3 regions of the Clostridium hominis genome follow, and region 2 is predicted to be linked to each of the others. Evidence: a T-box and tRNA genes for the amino acid it is inferred to sense, from the RefSeq annotation. Region 2 holds a T-box; the other regions hold tRNA genes.
The links. A T-box is a leader RNA that pairs with one kind of tRNA and senses whether it is charged. The one in region 2 lies ahead of leuS (leucine--tRNA ligase), so its partner is inferred to be a tRNA-Leu.
Positions count from the first base shown of each region.

Region 1 (4,528 bases), on a different contig from region 2:
TTCAGCAGCAGCGAATGATTCGTGTCCTGCTAAGAATGCGAAACATTTAGTTTCTTCTCTTAAAAGCATAGCTCCTAAGTTACCGTGTCCTAATCCAACTTTTCTGTCATCAGCAACAGATCCTGGGATACAGAAAGCTTGTAACCCTTCTCCAATAGCTTCAGCAGCATCAGCAGCCTTTGTGCAACCTTTCTTTATAGCGATTGCAGCACCTAAAACGTAAGCCCAAGCAGCATTTTCGAATGCGATTGGTTGAGTTTCTTTAACAATTGTATATGGATCTATTCCGTATGCATCACATACAGCCTTAGCATCTTCTAATGTTTTCATTCCGTATTTTTCTAATACTGGAGTGATTTGTCCTATTCTTCTTTCATAACTTTCAAATAATGCCATGATTTAATTCCTCCTTACAAATTATTCGTGTCTTGGATCGATTAATTTAACAGCGTCAGCAACTCTTCCGTATTGTCCTGCAGCTTTTTCTAATGCTTCATTAGCATCCATTCCCTTACCGATCATTTCCATCATTTTTCCTAAGTGAACGAACTTGTAACCAATGATTTCATTATCTTCATCTAAAGCGATTTTAGTAATGTATCCTTCAGCCATTTCTAAGTATCTTGGTCCCTTATCTAAAGTTCCGTAAGTAGTACCAACTTGAGATCTTAATCCCTTACCTAAATCTTCTAAACCAGCTCCGATTGGTAATCCACCTTCAGAGAAAGCAGTTTGAGATCTTCCGTATACGATTTGTAAGAATAATTCTCTCATCGCTGTATTTATAGCATCACAAACTAAGTCTGTGTTTAAAGCTTCTAATATAGTTCTTCCTGGTAATATTTCTGAAGCCATAGCAGCTGAGTGAGTCATACCTGAACATCCTACAGTTTCAACTAATGCTTCTTGGATAACTCCATCTTTAACATTTAAAGTTAACTTACAAGCACCTTGTTGTGGAGCACACCATCCGATACCGTGAGTTAATCCTGAAATGTCTGATATTTGAGTAGCTTGTACCCATCTTCCTTCTACTGGAATTGGAGCACATGCATGATTTGCGCCTTTAGCAACAACGCACATTTCTTCAACTTCTTTTGAATACATCATATTATATTTCTCCTCCCTAATTTATAAATCATTCAGCTTGTCCGATTAAAGCCAAATTTAATAACTGGGTCAAAATCCATCCCTATGGGATAAATCTATCCTACATCTAATATAATAACAGATGTAAGACTATGTAACAAGAATATATTATATTTTTTTCTATAATAATTCAATTTAAATACTAAAAAAAGTGGCATTAACCACTTTTTTCATACTTCTCTTTACTTTATCCTAATGCAACATCTAATACCATCATTGTTATAAAGCCAAGTATTAATCCTATTGTTGTCAAACTTTTATTTTCTATAGATGCTTCTGGCAACAATTCTGAACCTACTACAGCCACCATAGCTCCTGCTGAAAAAGCTAAGAAAAAAGGTAACATACTTCTTACTGTTATAGCTGCAACAACACCCAAAACTCCTGCTATAGGTTCTACTAGCCCAGACAATTGCCCATAAAAAAAGCTTTTACCTACTGATAATCCATCCCTTCTTAATGGAAGTGATACAGCTGCTCCCTCTGGAAAATTTTGAAGCCCTATACCTAATGCCAATGTAATAGCTGCACCTATTGATGCACTTGGAATTCCAGCTGCTACCCCTCCAAAGGCTACTCCTACAGCTAACCCCTCTGGTATATTATGAAGCGTAACAGCAGTAACTAATAAAATACTCTTTTTATATTTTTTAGCTACTGAATCAACACTTGTTTCATCCCGTTTGGTAATAACACCATATGAATACTTGTCCATCATTTTATCAGCTAATATAATAAACACGCCTCCAGCAAAAAAGCCAATTGCAGGTAAAATAAGTTCACTATACCCAAGTTCTGCACATAACTCTATAGAAGGATTTAATAATGACCAGAAGCTTGCCGCTACCATTACTCCTGCACCAAAACCTAACATAGTGTTTAATATCCTTCTATCAACACTTTTAAAGAAAAATACTAAACCTGCTCCTAATGCTGTAACCGCCCATGTAAAAATTGTTGCAAACAATCCTTGTAAAACTGGATTTAAATCCATAAACCACTCCATACCTTTGTTTCCCTTTCTACATACACATAGTTCTACTTATAAACAATATATTGCAAATTACTACAAATAGTTCCTAGTAACGTTATACTTTATAAAAACAACTAAATACCTTTTAACTATTTATACATATATAAAAATATTGACAATATTATATGGTATATGTTAACATTACTACTGTAAGTTATTAAGTCGGCATGGCGGAACTGGCAGACGCACATGACTCAAAATCATGCGGGAAACCGTGAGGGTTCGATTCCCTCTGCCGGCACCATTTACCAAAACGCAAAAAGTCAAGCGTTGAAAACACTAGGTTTTCACGTTTGACTTTTTTTGTTTTTATGCCTTGGACACCTTAGCACTTGCATAAAACTACTGTTTACTTATGATTTTTAGCAACTTTACTAGCATCTTAAAATAAATCTTTATTTATTTTACTGTCTCTTTTGTTAATATTTATGTAATGTTCATCATTATTCTAGCTCTTATAATTTATATATTTTAATAAAACAAAGCTAATATATGATTGTTCTGAAAGTAATTTAGAAGATGGGTATACAATAGCAATCAAGAAACTTTTTTATAAATTTCCAAGGAATAAATAAGAGAAGGGTATATATGGCTTTCTATTAAGAATTCCATACATACCCTTCATCTATACCTATATCAATTTAGATTAAATTTTCATACTTCTTTTTCTTGTAAGTTAATACAAAAACTCCAAGTATGCTAATTACTAATCCAATAATGAATATATTCACATGAGTTTCATCCCCTGTTTCTGGCAACTCTGGAACCGTTGAAGGATTACCAAGTTCCTCATTCATTAATTTTGTAATATTAACAAGAGCATTTAAAGCATTATCTACTTCTTCTTGTGTTGCATCTTTATCATTAATAACTTTATCAGCTATTTTTAATAAGTCTTGGTATTTTACCCAGTTTTCTTTCGAGTGATTTGCTTCTTTATAATATTGTACTATTTCTTTGTAGAACTTCTCTAACTTAGATTTATCCACCTTAGAAACTTCTGGTACTTCTATTGCTACTTCTACTAGATTACCTTTAGCTGTCTTTAATGCTGATAGAGCTTTATCTACTTCTGCTTGTGTTGCTGCATTATTATATGCATCTTTTGCTGCTTTCAATGCATTTATAAAGGCATCTTTCTCTGCTCCATCTTTATATTTATCTAAGTCAATCTTTTCGTATTCTGCAATTACAATTCCTAATTCACTTCTGTCAACATTCTCTACTTCGTCTAGTAATTTTAATGCTGCTTTTGCTTCTGTAAGAATTTTCACTGCATTATCGATTTCTTCTTGTGAAGTTGCATTATTATATGCATCTTTTGCTGCTTTCAATGCATTTATAAAGGCATCTTTCTCTGCTCCATCTTTATATTTATCTAAGTCAATCTTTCCGTATTCTGCAATTATATTTCCTAATTCACTTCTGTCAACATTCTCTACTTCGTCTAGTAATTTTAATGCTGCTTTTGCTTCTGTAAGAGTTTTAACTGCATTATCGATTTCTTCTTGTGAAGCTGCACTATTAATTAATGCTTTTGCATCTTCTAATGCTTTTACAAATGCATCCTTTTCAGCTCCATCTTCATACTTAGTTAAATCAAGATTTTCTGAATTTTCTATAGCCTTTTCTAATTCAGTATAATCTAATTTCTTCTTTTCAACAGTTACTGTAGCCTCTGCCATTAGCCCTGCTGCATTTGTTATTTTAACCTTAGCAGTTCCTGCTTTTACTGCTGTTACAACTCCATTTTGATTTACTATTACTATATTTTCATCAGAAGAACTCCATACAATACCTTTTAGAACAGTATTTTCTGGATGAGTTGGAATTAAGGTTACTTTTCCGCCTATATTCATTGTTACATCTTCTAAGCTTGCTGTGTCTGCAACCTTTTGTATACTAATTGGTACAACTTCTGATATTGCTGCAAAATTACCTTGACCTTTTTCTACATAGATCTTAATTGTTTTTGCATTAAGTGTTTCTTCAAATTTAGCAGTTACCCATGCTCCACCTTGCATCTCTGAACTTAAAACAGTAATAGAATCTGAAGCTTCTAAAACATTTCCTTCTGAATCTAATACTTCATATTTAAATTGTTGTACAATACCATTGTTTGCACTTGGTCTTTGTTGGAACTTAAATCCACCAATTTTCATTTCTTTTCCTAAATCTACTGTTAGGATAGCTGGATTTTCTTTACTTACAGTAAATCCATTCCAACTTGAATGCCAATAGGTAGAAGAGTTTCCATCTGAAGCTGCAGAAGCTACTCCACTTCCTTCTGGTTCTCCTGTTGCTTGTTCTGTATTTGCACTAGAACTTATTTCACTAAATTCTTCT
Region 1 is NZ_JACOOO010000022.1:19,979-24,506, forward strand. Features, by position in the region: gene H8S20_RS10775 (GGGtGRT protein) at 1-396, opposite strand, end outside; gene H8S20_RS10780 (iron-sulfur cluster assembly scaffold protein) at 418-1,110, opposite strand; gene H8S20_RS10785 (ZIP family metal transporter) at 1,337-2,155, opposite strand; tRNA gene H8S20_RS10790 (tRNA-Leu) at 2,344-2,426, shown strand; gene H8S20_RS10795 (endo-alpha-N-acetylgalactosaminidase family protein) at 2,824-4,528, opposite strand, start outside.
Region 1: it encodes a tRNA-Leu, which carries the amino acid that the T-box ahead of leuS (leucine--tRNA ligase) is inferred to sense. The anticodon was not compared.

Region 2 (4,528 bases):
AGATTTATTAAAATACTATAATCCATTAGATAAGGAAATAGTAAGTTCAGTATTACAAAAATTTAAAATAGTTCTCGATAAGATGTAGCGAAAGCTACATCTTTTTTTATATAGTTGTCATAAAGTAAGTTGAACTTATGAAAAAGTTGTTAAAAAATAATAATTTGTATTATTAAATTTCTTGAGCATTAGTATTAAATAGAGATAAACTTTATATATGGTTATATAATATCTTAAAGTAAGCATACTACTATATTATTGAGCAAATTTAATTAATAAAAGTTAAGTAATACTTTTATATTAAAAAAATATTCTTTCACTAATATTTAAACTGTTAGTACATATTATTTAAATTTATAAAAATGAAAGTGAGAGAGTTATGTTTTTAAAAAATAATTATTTAATGGAAAATAAATATTATAAATTAAAAGTAAACCTTAGGATATTATATGTATTAAATTTATCTGATTTGTTCTTCACAAAAATTCTTTTAGCTATAGAACCTACAATGTTTAAAGAAGCTAATATTTTTTTAGCGCCAGTAATAGATGGAGCATTACCATACTTTTTAAAGATTATAGTTTGTGGTGGCGTCCTTTATTATTGGTATTTTAGAAGTAAGGAATCAAATGAGAAGGAAATGAAAATATCAATAATCGCAAGTAGAGGATTATTGATATTTTATACACTTATAAACTTATTACATTTATTTAATATTATTCTTATTCTTTGCTTAAAATAGTTGTTAAAAATAAAAATGAGCCGAAGTAGTATTACTTCAGCTCAGAAGATTATTATAAAATTATTTAACAACTATGTTAACAAGTCTTCCTTTTATAACAATAACCTTAACTATATTTTTGCCTTCAGTAGCAGCAACTATAGCCTCATCAGCTAATGCAGCAGCCTTAATTCCTTCTTCATCTAAATCAGAGGCAACATTAATTCTGTTTTTTATCTTACCATTAACTTGGATGGCTATTTCTATTTCATCTTTAACAAGAGCTTTAGCATCGTATATTGGCCAAGCTTCGTTAAATACTGAATATTTACCAGTTAATAATGACCATTGTTCTTCAGCAAAGTGAGGAGCGAATGGAGCTAAAATCTTAATGAAGTTTTCGCAAACAGTGTTTAAGAAGTCTAAGTTTTTAACTTCTTCCTTAGTATACTTAGATAAAGCGTTTATGAATTCCATCATTCTTGCTATAGCAGTATTGAATTGCATCTTATCAGCATCTTCAGTGACTCCCTTAATAGCGTTGTTTAACCAGAAGTTTAATTCTTTCTCAGCTTTATCCATTGTAGTTTTGTTGTTTTCTCCAGATTGTATAGCTTCTCTACACATATCAAGGTATCTTTCGATTCTATCAACAAATCTAGCTACTGACTTAATACCGTCATCACTCCAAGCCCCACCTTCTGTGTAAGCAAATCCAAACATTAGATACATTCTAAATACATCTGCACCATATTCTTTAATATAATCGTCTGGAGATATAGTATTTCCTTTAGATTTAGACATCTTTAATCCATCTGGTCCTAAGATAAGTCCTTGGTGAGTTAAGCTCTTGAATGGTTCATCAAAGCTTAAGTAACCCATATCTCTTAAAGCTTTAGTTATAAATCTTGCATATAATAAATGCATACAAGCATGCTCTGGTCCACCAACATATTTGTCAACTGGAAGCATCTTATCTACTAATTCTTTATCGAATGCTTTTTCAGTATTTTTATTATCTACATATCTCATTTGATACCAAGATGAACATACGAATGTATCTAAAGTATCAACTTCTCTCTTAGCAGGCTTACCACAGCAAGGACAAGTTGTGTTTACAAACTCTTCACACTTAGCAAGTGGTGACTTACCATCTGGAGCAAATTCTACGTTGTAAGGTAATTGAACTGGAAGATCCTTTTCTGGAACTGGAACAGCACCACAATCTTCACAGTAGATTATTGGAATTGGTGCACCCCAATATCTTTGTCTTGAAACTAACCAGTCTCTTAATCTGTAATTAACTTTAGCAGTACCTAAGTTATTTTCAGCAAGTTTTGCAACTATAGCTTCTTTAGCTTCTTCAGTAGTTAAGCCATCAAATTCACCAGAGTTAACTAGTTTTCCATATTCACAGTATGGAAGTTCTATTTCTTCACCTTTTTTACTTACTATAACTCTCTCTATTGGTAAGTTGAATTTAGTAGCAAAAGCAAAGTCTCTTTCATCGTGAGCAGGAACAGCCATAACAGCACCAGTACCGTAAGTTGCAAGTACGTAGTCACCAACCCATATTGGAACCTCTTTACCATTTATAGGATTTATAGCATATGAGCCAGTGAATACACCAGTTTTTTCTCTTGATAGAGATTGTCTTTCTATATCAGATTGCTTTTTAGCTGCATCTTTATATTCTTCAACTGCATCTTTATTTTCAGCAGTAGTTAATTTGTCTACTAATTCATTTTCAGGAGCTAAAACAACATAAGTAACACCATTTAAAGTATCAACTCTAGTTGTGAATACATCAAAGCTAAGATCTGAATCCTTAACATTGAAAGTAACTTCAGCACCAGTAGATTTTCCAATCCAATGTTTTTGCATAGCAACTGTCTTTTCAGGCCAATCTAAAGTATCTAATTTTTCTAATAGCTCATCAGCATATTCAGTTATTTTGAAGAACCATTGAGTTAAGTCTTTCTTAGTAACTTCAGTTGAACATCTTTCACAAGCACCGTCAAGAACTTGCTCGTTAGCTAAAACTGTATTACAAGATGGACACCAGTTTACAGGAGCTTTCTTTCTGTAAGCTAATCCATTCTTTAATAATTGTAAGAATACCCATTGAGTCCATTTATAATATTCAGGAGTACAAGTTATAACTTCATTTTCCCAGTTAAACATTGCACCCATTGCTTTTAATTGTTCTTCCATAGTCTTGATATTCTTTTCAGTAGAATCCCAAGGATGGATACCTGTTTTAATTGCAAAGTTTTCAGCTGGTAATCCAAAGGCATCAAATCCCATTGGTTGGAATACGTTGTAGCCTTGCATCTTTTTTAATCTTGCCCATGAATCAACAGGTCCATAATTAAACCAGTGACCAGCATGTAATTGGCTTCCTGATGGATAAGAGAACATCTCTAAAACATAAAGCTTTTCACCTTCGTTATCAGGATTAAATTTATAAAGTTCTGTTTCTTCCCACTTATTTTGCCATTTTTTATCGATGGCAGTTCCGTAGTTACTCATATTTAAAACCTCCTAAAACTAGTTAATAGTTAATAATTAATAGATAATAGTTAGTGTAAAAAGATCAGTAAAGCTGACTTTTAAGATTATAATTTTAAAAACCGCATGGCAGTTTTATCAATAATTTTTAACTCTTAACTGTTAATTGTTAATTAAAATAAAAAAAGCCCTCATCTCAATTAAGAGACGAAAGGCATTGTTTCGCGGTACCACTCTTATTAAAACAATTAATAATTAGAAATGTATAATGAAAAATTAAGGAAGAAATTCTTTTGAGAATTTCTGAAAGATAATTTAAAAAACTCTTTAGAGTTTTATCATTAATTCAAAATTTTTCATTTTTAATTAATAATTAAAAAAAGTTTTCACTTAAATCCATAACGGGGACTCCGTACTTGCTTTTGACAAGTAAGCTCCAAGGCAAGTTCCTATACATTCATCACTATCTTACACCAACCGATAGCTCTCTTAAGATTAAATTATACAGTACTACTCCTTATCTTTGCATATACTATTATATATTTTTAATATTACTTTCATAAATTATATATCATATATTATATTATAGTCAAGGAAATGTGATAACTTATAGGATGGATCGCGGAATAAATTACCATATAATAAACTTATTGATATTAAAATAAAAACTTATATAATAGAAAATGTTTTGTAAAAATTTTATTAACAAAATAGGAGGTGAAAAGATGAGTTGTTTAGGAAATATAATATGGATGATATTTGGTGGATTATTTGGGGCGATAGGATGGATATTCACAGGGATATTGTGGTGTATAACTATAGTTGGAATACCGGTAGGTAAGCAATGCTTCAAAATGGCTAAGTTACAATTTGCGTCTTTTGGAAAGGAAGTTACAACAGTAAACGACAGTGGGACTAGCCTTGTTTTAAATATACTTTGGTTAATATTTGGTGGATTTGAGTTATGTATAGCAAATCTTATAAGTGCACTACTTTTATGTATAACAATAGTTGGAATACCATTCGCGGCACAGAGTTTAAAGTTAGCTAAACTATCATTAATGCCATTTGGAAAAGAAGTTAGATAGGTATATTAACATTAGTATTTGCAAATACTAATGTTAAATAATTTTGTACAAAGGAAGAGGAGATACTATGGCAATTTTAAATAGTATATTAGGAATTATTTTTATTTTTTTAGTAGCTTTCTTATTATCTAATAATAAGAAAAAAATTAATTGGAGAACTGTTATAATAGGTTTTTTAATACAATTTGGATTTGCTGTTATAGCACTA
Region 2 is NZ_JACOOO010000004.1:454,589-459,116, reverse strand. Features, by position in the region: gene H8S20_RS03820 (class I SAM-dependent methyltransferase) at 1-88, shown strand, start outside; gene H8S20_RS03815 (DUF5658 family protein) at 404-742, shown strand; gene leuS (leucine--tRNA ligase) at 803-3,253, opposite strand; T-box leader at 3,595-3,765, opposite strand; gene H8S20_RS03805 (YccF domain-containing protein) at 3,958-4,320, shown strand; gene H8S20_RS03800 (NupC/NupG family nucleoside CNT transporter) at 4,388-4,528, shown strand, end outside.

Region 3 (4,528 bases), on a different contig from region 2:
TTTAAGAAATAAAAGAAATTGGAAAGTACTTTGGCAACTATTTAAATCAACATTTGTTCTTAGTGCCTTTACCTTTGGTGGAGGATTCGTTATCGTATCTCTTATGAAGAAAAAATTTGTCGAAGAACTAGGATGGTTAGACGAAAGTGAAATGCTAGACATAACAGCTATAGCACAATCTTCCCCAGGTCCTATTCCAATAAATGCATCCGTTATCTTAGGATATAGAATGCAAGGGATTTTGGGCTCAATTGTTGCTGTTGTAGGAACTTCTATTCCTCCTATCGCTATTATATCTGTTATCTCTTCATTTTATGTTAAATTTAGAGAAAGTCAAATTATCGGAACTGCATTAATGGTAATGAGAGCTGGTGTTGCTGCTGTAATATGTGACGTTGTTATAAACCTAGCTACAAATGTTATTAAAACAGGACAAGTTTTATATATTGCTCTAATGATAATTGCATTCATTATGACTTATGTATTAGGTATAAGTGCAATAACAGTAATTTTACTTTGTATTCTTGTAGGTATTGTAAATCTTATATTAGATATTAAAAATTCAAAGAAACAAGCAAACATGGAGGTATAATATGATAGGACTATTATTTTTAAGCTTTATTCAAGTAGGATTATTCAGTGTCGGTGGTGGATATGCTGCTATACCTCTAATTCAAAATCAAATAGTAAATGTTCATGGATTAATGACTCTTCAAGAGTTTGCTGATTTAATTACTATTGCTGAGATGACACCAGGACCTATCTCTATTAACTCTGCAACATTTGTTGGAACTAGGTTAGCTGGTTTACCTGGTGCACTTATTTGTACTTTAGGATGTATTATTCCTTCATTTATTATTTGTCTTATATTAGCTCATTACTATTATAAGTATCGTAACTTTGGAGGAGTTCAAACTATTCTTGCTAGTCTTCGTCCTGCAGTAGTTGCTCTTATAAGTTCAGCTGGACTATCAATCTTAACTCTTGCTATTTTTCAAGCTGAAAAGCAAGATATAGTATTATCAAATTTTAGACCTATAGAGTTTTTATTATTTGCGCTCGGTCTTTTCGCCATTAGAAAATTTAAAGTTAATCCAATACTAGTTATTTTCGGTTCAGGATTAATAGGAACGATAGCTTATATGGCATTTTAAAATTCTTTTTTTAGGCATTTTATACACTCAATTATTTTTTTCAAATGCTCTGATATAAACTTATCTTTATGGTACACCACACATATTTCTCTTAAAATATCTATATTTCTTATTGGAATTATATGTAGTGTACCATTTTTAAGTTCATTTTCTATTATTAAAGTAGATAATATTCCTAAACCTTGCCCTCCAATAACAGCATTCTTTATAGCTTCTGTATTATTACTATTCCATTTTTCATTTACAGATATATTATTTTCTTCTAATATTGAGTCAAAGCTTTCTCTAGCTCCGCTCCCCTTTTCTCTAAAAATCATATCCTGTCCTGTAAGTTCCTCTATATTTATTTCATCTTTATAATAAAAATTATGATTTCTACCTGCTACTAATACCAATCTATCATTATATATAGGAATTTTAACTAAGTCCTTATCATCAACTTTACCTTCAACTATTCCTATATCTAAATCACTATGTAATAACATATTTTCAATAATATTGGTATTATTTACAACTATCTTAGTTGATATATCTTTATTTTCTTCTTCAAACTTATTTATAATTTCATTTAACATACAAGTTCCTACAGTAACAGTTGCTCCAATATGTAAACAAATATTTTCTCCTGAATTTTTCAGAGCTGATTCCATTTCATTAAAAGATCCCACAATGTGTCTAGCATATCTTAATAGCAATTTCCCACTGTCTGTTATATAAAGCTTTTTTGAAAGCCTTTCAAATAATTTAACCCCATAATAATCTTCTATCTCTTTTATTGCCTGACTTACTGATGGTTGTGATATAAAAAGTTTTTCTGCAGCTTCACTCATTTTTCCACAATCAGCCACAGTTATAAAAATTTTTAAATGTCTTATATTCATATACCATACCTTCTCTCTTTATATGAATTGATTATACTACAAAAACAAAAAATAATAGCACTATTTATTTAGATATAAAATCTATTTAAATAATGCTACACTGACATTTTTTTATAATCCACACCCTAAAGCTATTAATATTTCATTAAAAAGCTTATCTTTATCTACAGAGTTTAAGTCATTAACTACTCTAATTGATCCTGATAATTTAAAATCAATTATAATACCATAGGTTATATCATTATCAAGACTAGCTTTAAGAGTAAATACTCCATTTTCATAATCCATACATTTCATATCTCCATTATTAGGATCTATAATCATAACTTCACTATCACTGTTTATTCCATTTAAATTTATAATAAATTCATCTTGCTGTTCTGCAATAGTTACAAAACTTTTTAAGTAAGTTCCGTCATATTCTTTATTTATCACATTTTTATCAGTCATCTCAAAAGAATACCCTGATACTATTTCTTCGTGCTTGTTGTTATCGTCTATTTTTTTATCTTTATTAATATTAATAATCAATCCTCCAAATACTCCTATAATAAATACTAAAAATATATAAATTATCATCTTTTGTTTATTCAATAAATCTACCACCTTACTATACATTAATGAAAATAAATCATTTAATGATTCACTCATATTTGTCTTTATTCTAGCAACTTAAAAACTTTTTAACAATTAGGTACTTTTTTGTAATCACCTAAAAAATTAATAATAAAAAGCATACTATTAACGATACTTTAATAATAAAAAAATCCTCGAAATAAATTCGAGGATTTTTATGGTGCAGATGAAGGGAGTCGAACCCCCACGCCAAGGGCGCTAGATCCTAAGTCTAGTGCGTCTGCCAATTTCGCCACATCTGCTTACTATATTATCTATTATACTCTCAATTTAAGGTTTTACAATACTTTAACTAATTAATTTTATATTTTTTCCAAAATTATTCTAATTTAATTTTTCAAACAAACCTCACCTCTAATAAAAGGTATATTTTTAATGCAACTACCTATTAACCATTAAAATTTTCCTTTCCTCTAAATGTTGACATAAATCACATAGATAATTATAATTATTCTTAAATATACTAAAGCGTTGAAGAGACGAGTAAACTACAATTTCATTTACAGAGAGAAAATACATTAGCTGTAAGTATTTTTATTTGAAACTAGTTGAAGACCAGCTCTGAGTGACTCTAATCAAGTCCGTATTCATCACGTTACGATGTTTATTAAGAGGCCTAGTTTAGGCAATTAAGGGTGGAACCGCGGGAAGAATTATATGCTCTCGTCCCTTTTCTATACTATTTTTTTGTATAAGAAAAGTGACGTTGAGCTTTTTTTATACAATAAATCAGCTTTTATATTATTATATTAAACATTCTAAAAACTATTTTGGGCAAAAAATTAAAATTTAAGGAAACGAAAGGAGATTTTAAATATGATAAAAGTTACTTTAAAAGACGGATCTATTAAAGAAGTTGAAAATGGATCATCAGTTTTAGACGTTGCTAAATCTATAAGTGAAGGGTTAGCTAGAAATTCTCAATGTGGTATTGTTAATGGAAAGGTTGTTGATTTAAGAACACCATTAAATGAAGATTGCGAATTAGCTATATGTACTTTTGATTCTCAAGAAGGAAAGGATGCTGTAAGACATAGTATTTCACACGTGCTAGCTGCAGCTGTTAAAAGATTATTCCCTGAAGCTAAGATTGCCATAGGCCCTTCAATAGCTAATGGTTTCTACTATGACTTTGATGTAGAAAAAGCTTTTACTGCTGAAGACTTAGTAAAAATCGAAGCTGAAATGAAAAAAATAATAAAGGAAAACCCTCAAATTGAAAGATTTGAACTTCCTAGAAATGAAGCTTTAGAGCTTATGAAAGATGAGCCTTATAAAGTTGAATTAATAAATGAACTTCCAGAAGATGAAGTTATTTCATTCTACAAGATGGGTGATTTCACTGACCTTTGTGCTGGTCCTCATGTAATGTCATTAAAGAACATTAAAGCTATCAAGCTTATAAGAAGTGCTGGCGCTTACTGGAAAGGTGACGAAAAGAACAAGATGCTTTCTAGAATATATGGTACTGCATTCTTAAAGAACGCAGATTTAGAGGCTCATTTAGCAGCTTTAGAGGAAGCTAAAAAAAGAGATCATAACAAATTAGGTAGAGAACTTGGAATCTTTACTACTGACGAAAAAGTAGGTCAAGGGCTTCCACTATTCATGCCTAAAGGAGCTAAACTATTCCAAACTCTTCAAAGATGGATTGAAGATGAAGAAGAAAAAAGAGGCTATGTTTTAACTAAAACTCCTTTTATGTCTAAGAATGACTTATTTGTTGCTTCTGGACATTGGAGCCACTATAAAGATGGTATGTTTGTATTAGGTGATGAAGAAAAAGATGCAGAAGTTATGGCTTTAAGACCTATGACTTGCCCATTCCAATTTACTGTTTATAATGCTGAACAACAC
Region 3 is NZ_JACOOO010000047.1:136,360-140,887, reverse strand. Features, by position in the region: gene H8S20_RS19370 (chromate transporter) at 1-592, shown strand, start outside; gene H8S20_RS19365 (chromate transporter) at 594-1,154, shown strand; gene H8S20_RS19360 (LysR family transcriptional regulator) at 1,151-2,035, opposite strand; gene H8S20_RS19355 (hypothetical protein) at 2,147-2,629, opposite strand; tRNA gene H8S20_RS19350 (tRNA-Leu) at 2,830-2,913, opposite strand; T-box leader at 3,134-3,345, shown strand; gene thrS (threonine--tRNA ligase) at 3,488-4,528, shown strand, end outside.
Region 3: it encodes a tRNA-Leu, which carries the amino acid that the T-box ahead of leuS (leucine--tRNA ligase) is inferred to sense. The anticodon was not compared.